DNA from 2 places in the Colwellia sp. 6_MG-2023 genome. Region 2 is predicted to be linked to the other one. Evidence: predicted binding sites of a transcription regulator. Region 2 holds the regulator's gene; the other holds the start of a gene.
The links. Region 2 encodes LexA, which represses DNA repair genes until DNA is damaged. Its sites were predicted from a motif close to TACTGTATNNNNATACAGTA; they were not measured.

Region 1 (3,970 bases), on a different contig from region 2:
CTCTATTGCCGCACTTGATACTTTTATCGCCTTTTTAGCCGGGTTACTTATTATTCCAGCTTTATTCGTTGCACAACATGCCGGACAAGATGTTTTTAACAATGGTCACTTAATTGGTGAAGGCCAGCTTATATTTCAAATTTTACCTTCGTTATTTTCATCTATGGGTACTACAGGCTTAATTGTTGCGTTTAGTTTCTTTACTTTATTATCTATTGCAGCACTAACTTCAACCATTTCAACAACGGAAGTACCTGTGTCGTATTTAGTGGAAGATAGAAAACTTAACCGTAATCACGCAACTTGGTTAGTTTCTGGTGCTGTTTTAGTTGCTAGTATGACATTAGTTGCCTTTTTTGATGTCTTATTCGGGTTAGTTGTACAAGCCCTTACAACTATTTTACAACCATTAATGTCGCTGTTTTATTTCATTGTTATTGGCTGGATTTGGAATAGAGGTAATAAAATCACCGACATTGCGGTATTAAACAGTAATATAAAGTTAAAGCTATTTGGCTTTTATTTACGTTATATTTGTCCTGTTCTACTATTAATTGTTTTTGTTAATGTCGCATTTTAATATAAAAAATTGCCCCCCTTTAATCTGAGTTTTTAATAAAGTAGTAAGCACTAACTTTTTTTAATCAAAGGGGGCTCTGAATCTTGTAATTCGACCTGCTCGATTTTTTCAAATCGAGTAGAGATTTTATCTGCCGACGTATGAATTTGTTTCACATCTACAGCCGCTTGATCAATATGTTTTGCTAAATTAGCAAATCGACCTTTAAAACGGTCAAAATCTTTGGCTAAATCAGATAAATGCGCTTGAATAATATGAACCTGCTTTCGAGTTGCTTCATCTTTTAATACTGACCGTGCCGTGGTGAGTATTGCCATAAGTGTTGTAGGAGAAGCTAGCCAAACACGCTTTTTATTAGCGTAATCAACTAAATCACTTTGGTGTCCGTGAATCTCAGCAAAAATAGCTTCTGCTGGAATAAACATAATTGCACCGTCAGCAGTTTCTTTATCAATTAAATATTTGTCACTAATATCGTTAATATGTTTTTTAATATCAACTTTAAATTGTCGTTGTGCGGCTTTACGATCTGACTCTGCTAATTCAAAGTCCATCATTTTACGATAACTTTCTAGTGGAAATTTAGCATCTACAACTACGTTTCCAGTAGGCTCAGGTAAAAACAATACACAATCGGCAATTTTTCCATTTGATAACGTGTGCTGAAGCTTAAAACTTTGCTCTGGTAGCACATTGCGAATTAAACCACTTAGTTGTACTTCACCAAATGCCCCTCTAGAGCGCTTATCATTTAACACCTCTTGTAAGCTAACCACATTGGTTGATAATTCGGTGATTTTTTTCTGTGCATCATCAATCAAGGCTAAACGCTGCAAAATATCACTAAAGGTTTTAGTTGTTTTTTCAAAGCCCTCTGCAAGCCGCTTTTCTACTTGACCGCTAATTTCTTGTAAACGTTTATCGGTCGCATTCGTTAACACATCTATACGTTTAGTCATTTGCTCACTGCTTTGTATTAATGATTTGCTCAACTCTTCTCTATTAGCCTGTGTGGTTTTATTTAAATGACTAATTAGTTGATCCAACGTTTGATTTTGATTTTGACTTAACGTTTGATTAAGTTGATCTTTTTGATTTCCTAACTCTCTTAGTAACTTCAACCTAAGATCAGCCATCTGTTGGTCAAAAGCGCTAGACAACTGCAATTGTTGTTTGTCGAAAAGTTGTATAAGCGCGCTATTTTGTGAAGATGAAGCTAATTCAAGCATGGCACTTATTTGGGTAATTTGATGATTTTGTTTTAAATTTTGTCTAAAAACAAACAGTAACGATAAAAGCAAAACAATAAGTGTGAGATAAATAGCAAGCTCTGCAATTTCTGCTTGCTGCAAAAATAATAACATTAAAAACCTTGTGCACTGTAAATATAAACAGTCATTTAAGCATAAGTTTTACTTAGCTGCTAGTTATTTATATTGATCCTTTTTGGTATATCTTAAGTATTGAATAAAGCAGATCAGAATGAAGTCATGTTTGTAGTAAACAAGATATTACACATCGCTATAATAAAGCATAAACGCTAATAGCACTTTTACCTTAATTAATGATAAAATATTGCAATTATTATTAAGTAGCAAAGTAACAACGAATACAACTCAAGTTACTAATTGATCCTATTACCTTTTGTAGAGAAAAACATGAAAACCCATTTCGACGAATTATTAGATTTTCCCACAGTATTGAACTTTAAAGTAATGGGTGTTGCCTGTGACGAACTGCCCGATTTAATTATTGCAGAATTACAGAAGCATACTCCTGGTGACTATACCACTAGAATAACCCCGAGCTCTAAAGGCAATTATCATGCTGTATCTCTTCCGGTAAGAGTTACCAGTAAAGAGCATATTGAAAAAATTTACGAAACGTTAAATGCAATAGAGCAAGTGCGTTACGTTTTATAAAAGTACAAAGTACTTTAACTTTCTGTGAGATTTGTCGTGTCCGACTCTACCGCAACAGTAAACAAAAATAACTTAATTGTTCGACAATTAAATACTATGGATTACAGTAAAGTTTGGCATGCTATGCAAAATTTTACTGATAATCGTGATGACAAAACAAGTGATGAACTTTGGCTGGTCGAGCATCCCCCAGTTTTCACACAAGGACAGGCAGGAAAAGAAGAACATTTGCTAATGCCTGGCGATATCGAAGTTGTCAAAGTTGACCGAGGTGGCCAAGTGACTTACCACGGCCCAGGACAGCAAGTTATTTATTTTATGATAAATTTACGCCGTAGAAAAATAGGCGTTAGGCAATTAGTCACGTTAATTGAAAACGGAATCGTTGCTTCACTTAACGACTTTGATATCAAAGCATATCCAAAGCCTGACGCACCGGGTGTCTACGTCAATGATAAAAAAATAGCTTCTCTTGGATTAAGGGTTAGAAAAGGTTGCTCTTTTCATGGCTTAGCACTCAATGTGAACATGGACCTATCACCTTTTTTACGTATAAACCCATGCGGTTATGCTGGCCTTGAAATGATCCAAACATCTGACATTGAAGGTCCACAAAACATGACTGATGCTTGTAATGCATTAGTTAAACATTTAATCGCTTTGTTAGAAACTGACGAAGTAAGTTACCAAACAGGATTACCGAGCAATTATGAGCAACAACATGCCAACTAGCGACAGCAAAATAATAGAAGTTAACACTGCGGTAAAAAAATCATCAAGAATGGCGCCTGGTACAAAGCTACGTGATGCTGATAAGTTAGCGCATATCCCTATCCAAGTTGTTAGTTCAACTAAGGAAACTATGCTGCGTAAGCCGAGTTGGTTACGTATTAAATTACCACGTTCAAGTGAACGTATCGATAGTATTAAAGCTAATTTACGTAAAAATAACCTTCATTCAGTCTGTGAAGAAGCCTCGTGTCCTAATTTATCGGAATGTTTTAACCACGGCACAGCAACCTTTATGATTTTGGGTGATATTTGCACACGTCGTTGCCCATTTTGTGATGTTGGTCACGGTCGCCCATTAGCACCTAATAGTGATGAGCCTAAGAAACTAGCTAATAGCCTTAAAGATATGGGCTTAAAATATGTCGTTATCACCTCTGTTGATAGAGATGACTTACGTGATGGCGGTGCTCAACAATTTGCTGATTGTGTAAAAGAAATCGGTGAGCAAGCGCCAGAGACTAAAGTTGAAATATTAGTACCTGATTTTCGCGGCAGAATGGACAAGGCACTCGAAATATTAAATCAGCACCCTCCTCATGTATTTAACCACAATATGGAAAATGTGCCACGTCTTTATACTAAAGTTCGTCCCGGCGCTAACTACCAGTGGTCTTTAGATCTGCTTAAACGTTTTGGTGAAGCTAATCCTACTGTTGCTACTAAATCTGGCTTAATG
Region 2 (3,970 bases):
GCAGGTCCTGAAGGCAAGTTTGACTTAGCGCTTTCCTCAGAAAAAGCCACTCTAACCAATCTTAACTTGCTAGTAAGTGCTAACGAAGTAGCACAGCAGTTACCACTGCCTTTACCTATGCTAGCGCAAGGTGATGTTGAATTAACGGTATCTGCAGCAGAAATTGACCTCACTAAAAACAACCAATGTATTAGTGCAACAGGTAATGGTGCATGGTCGAAAGCAGGCATAACCGCATTAGATAAAACGGTGCCATTAGGTCAACTCAACGCAGACATTAGCTGCGCGAACGGCGTATTAACTTTGGTTATGTCGCCAAAAAATGATTTAGGCTTAACCTTTACCGCATCTGTTGGTCAAAATGGTAAAGCTTCTGGCAAAGGTTATTTAAAGCCAGGCCCTAAGTTTCCAAGCGCCCTTAACGACGCCTTACCTTTTTTAGGCACACCTGATAGCCGTGGTCGTTATCGTTTAGTTTTTTAATTGGCTAATCACCCTACATAGGCCTTAACAAAGAACATTGTTAGACGAAGGTGACCGACATCACCGTAGGGGCGAATTTATTCGCCTTAATAAAAAGAACAGGCGACTGAAGTCGCCCCTACATACGCCTTAACAAAGAACATTATTAGGCGAAGGTGCTCGACATCACCGTAGAGGCGAATTTATTCGCCTAATAATTAGAACAGGCGACTGAAGTCGCCTCTACATACACCCTGCATACGACCTAACAAAAAACATTGTGAGGCGAAGGTGCTCGACATCACCGTAGGGGCGAATTTATTCGCCTAATAAGAACAGGCGACTGAAGTCGCCCCTACATACACCCTACATATGCCTTAACAAAGAACATTATTAGGCGAAGGTGCTCGACATCATCGTAGGGGCGAATTTATTCGCCTAATGATAAGAACAGGCACCGAAGTCGCCCCTACATTTACGCTACATACGCCCTAACAAAAAACATTGTTAGGCGAAGGTGATCGACATCACCGTAGGGGCGAATTTATTCGCCTAATAAGAACAGGCGACATTCGTCGTCATTCCTTACCTTTTTAGGTACGCCTGATAGCCGTGGTCGCTACCGTTTAGTTTTTTAGTTTGATTAGTGGCTCACTTTATAATTAAGAGAGCCACTATCTTTTATTTTTGTAGATCAAATGCTTACTCGCATTCTCTTCTGGATTGGCACTCAATTAATATTGATTAACTTGTTTTCTGCTTTCCCAAAATTATTTTGTTCAAATAAAACTGATAAATACGCATGTGTATTTATCAAGCCTGTTCATTAAAGTAAATGATCAGGTTTTAAACTGATTCATTCTCCTATCACGTTAATTATATTGATAATTTTAAGTCCATATTCTAAGAATATGATCCTAAGGTTCTTAGTAACCCCTTGCGTTTATTAGTTGGCTGTATATAATGACAGTTGTGAATAAATACAGGTCTTTACCTAGAAAGGAAAAGCTAATGCTAGCAACAAATGAATTAAAGCCGTTAACTAATCGTCAACAACAAATATTTGACTTGATTAAAGATAAAATTCAAGAAACTGGAATGCCACCTACTAGAGCCGAAATAGCGAGTTTTTTTGGTTTTAAATCTGCCAATGCAGCAGAAGAACATTTAAAAGCATTAGCAAAAAAAGGTTATATTGAAATGTTGCCAGGAACATCTCGTGGCATACGGTTATCTGAGCAGTTTATTGAAGAAGAAGGTCTTCCTCTTATTGGTAGAGTAGCTGCTGGTGAGCCAATTTTAGCCGAAGAGCATGTTGAAGAGCATTATCAAATGAGTGGTAGTTTATTCCATCCCGTGGCTAATTACTTGTTACGAGTAAATGGTGAAAGCATGAAAAATATTGGTATTTTAGATGGTGATCTATTAGCAGTACATCAAACAACTGACGTGCAAAATGGTCAAGTGATTGTTGCTAGAGTAGAAAATGAAGTGACAGTCAAACGCTTCAAACGTGATGGTAATATCGTCTATTTACAAGCTGAAAATGAAGATTTTGAACCTATCAAGGTAGATCTTAGTTCTCAAGATTTCTACATTGAAGGGCTTGCTGTTGGTATTATTCGTAACGGCAATTGGATGTAAGTTTTATTTTTTATATTTTTTAATTGTTGCTATACCTTAGTGACAATTTTTATTAGTTATATTCACTAGCTTTATTTTATTAAATAAAAACCTCTCAAATTTGGTTGTTAAATAATCAATTAATAATTATTGATTATATCAATAGCCAAAATTCCCATAGACTATACCAGTCATGCTATAGAGACAGCTTAGAGTAGTTACTCTATTGATTATATTAGCTTTTATCTAAATTATAATTTGACCTAGGTTAAGTTTTGAGCGATTCTAGAAGGTGAATCGAACAAATTAATACCAATTTCATTAATTAAGTGAACAATTTTATACGTAGAAAAAACAGCCAAATACAAGGCATTTATTTCAATAACTAGTTGTTCTAATTATTAAATAAATAATGATGTAGTTGGTGATTTTAGCAAGTAGAAATGATCACATAGCTAGTGAGATTGCTATAACTAGCAAAAAACTGAATAAGAATAAAAAAGACGTCAATGCGCTAATTCGATAGCTAAACTTAAATATTTACGTTTATGTCATTTGAGTTAGTCATATCACGTCAGTTAATTTAATAAATTTCAAATTAAGTGCTTAATTAGAAAATAATAATAACTAAATTAACAGATCATCAGTTAAATGATTTTTGATGTACATTGCTGCTTTTCTGTTTTCTATTTTTATATGTTGTTTTAAACGGTGAATTATTACACCGATTTTATTTAAAACGAAGTAAATATTGATAGGGGAGAGGTTGAGTGAATAGAAGTAATCAACGTTGGTGGATGGAAATTTGTCTTGTTTGTTTAAGCTTATTTTCCAGTTCAGCTTGGTCAGATTCACAGTTAAATTTGACTAAAGGCGTAACGGCAGTTAGTAGGGAGGTGTATGATTTACATATGCTAGCACTCTACATATGTACTGGTATTGGGGTTGTTGTTTTTGGAGCGATGTTTTGGTCTATGATCTTCCATCGTAAATCAAAAGGAGCAAAAGCAGCTGACTTTCATGAAAGCACTAAAGTAGAAATACTCTGGACGGCAATTCCTGTCGTTATTCTTATCGCAATGGCCGTTCCGGCAACTAGTACCTTAATTGACATGGAAAATAATGATAACTCCGATGTCACTATTCAAGTTACAGGCTCGCAGTGGAAGTGGCATTATAAATATTTTGATCAAAATATTGAATATTACTCGGTATTGTCTACCCCGCGCGAGCAGTATGAAAATCAGGACGGTAGCTTTAGTGGTAATGGTGCTCTAAAAGGAGAAGATTACTTACTTGAAGTGGACAAGCCTTTAGTTATTCCTGCTAATAAAAAAGTGCGCTTTTTAATTACTTCTGATGATGTTATTCATTCTTGGTGGGTTCCTGCTTTTGCTGTTAAACAAGATGCTAATCCCGGCTTTATAAATGAAGCTTGGACAAATGTTGATGAGCCTGGAGTTTATCGCGGTCAATGTGCTGAGCTTTGCGGCAAAGATCATGGTTTTATGCCGATTGTAGTCGAAGTAAAATCTAGCGAAGACTATGATAAATGGTTGGATGAACAACACGCATTGACTGCTCAAGCTGAAAATGCAGAGAAGGCATCATTAAGCTCTTCTATGAGTAAAGCAGAACTAATGCAGCTTGGCGAAACCGTATATCTTGCTCATTGTGCTGCATGTCATCAGCCTACAGGATTGGGCTTACCTCCTACATTTCCTGCACTTAAAGGGAGTGCTATTGCCACTCAAGGCTCTATTGAAGAGCATTTAACTTTAGTCATTAACGGCAAGGGTATGATGCCTCCGTTTGGGAAACAACTCAGTTTAAAAGAAATCGCCGCGGTTACTACATTCGAGCGTAATGCTTGGGGTAATGAAAC

Region 1: Q4503_RS14085 (DNA recombination protein RmuC) is a predicted target of LexA. The motif match lies at 1,958-1,977, and genes of this name have one in related genera.

Annotation. Positions count from the first base shown of each region.
Region 1 covers NZ_JAUOPP010000022.1:59,937-63,906, reverse strand. Annotated here, with positions in the region: gene Q4503_RS14090 (sodium-dependent transporter) at 1-580, shown strand, start outside; gene Q4503_RS14085 (DNA recombination protein RmuC) at 631-1,944, opposite strand; gene ybeD (DUF493 family protein YbeD) at 2,239-2,502, shown strand; gene lipB (lipoyl(octanoyl) transferase LipB) at 2,539-3,234, shown strand; gene lipA (lipoyl synthase) at 3,224-3,970, shown strand, end outside.
Region 2 covers NZ_JAUOPP010000018.1:22-3,991, forward strand. Annotated here, with positions in the region: partial or broken gene Q4503_RS12085 (type II secretion system protein N) at 1-483, shown strand, start outside; gene lexA (transcriptional repressor LexA) at 1,474-2,106, shown strand; gene coxB (cytochrome c oxidase subunit II) at 2,856-3,970, shown strand, end outside.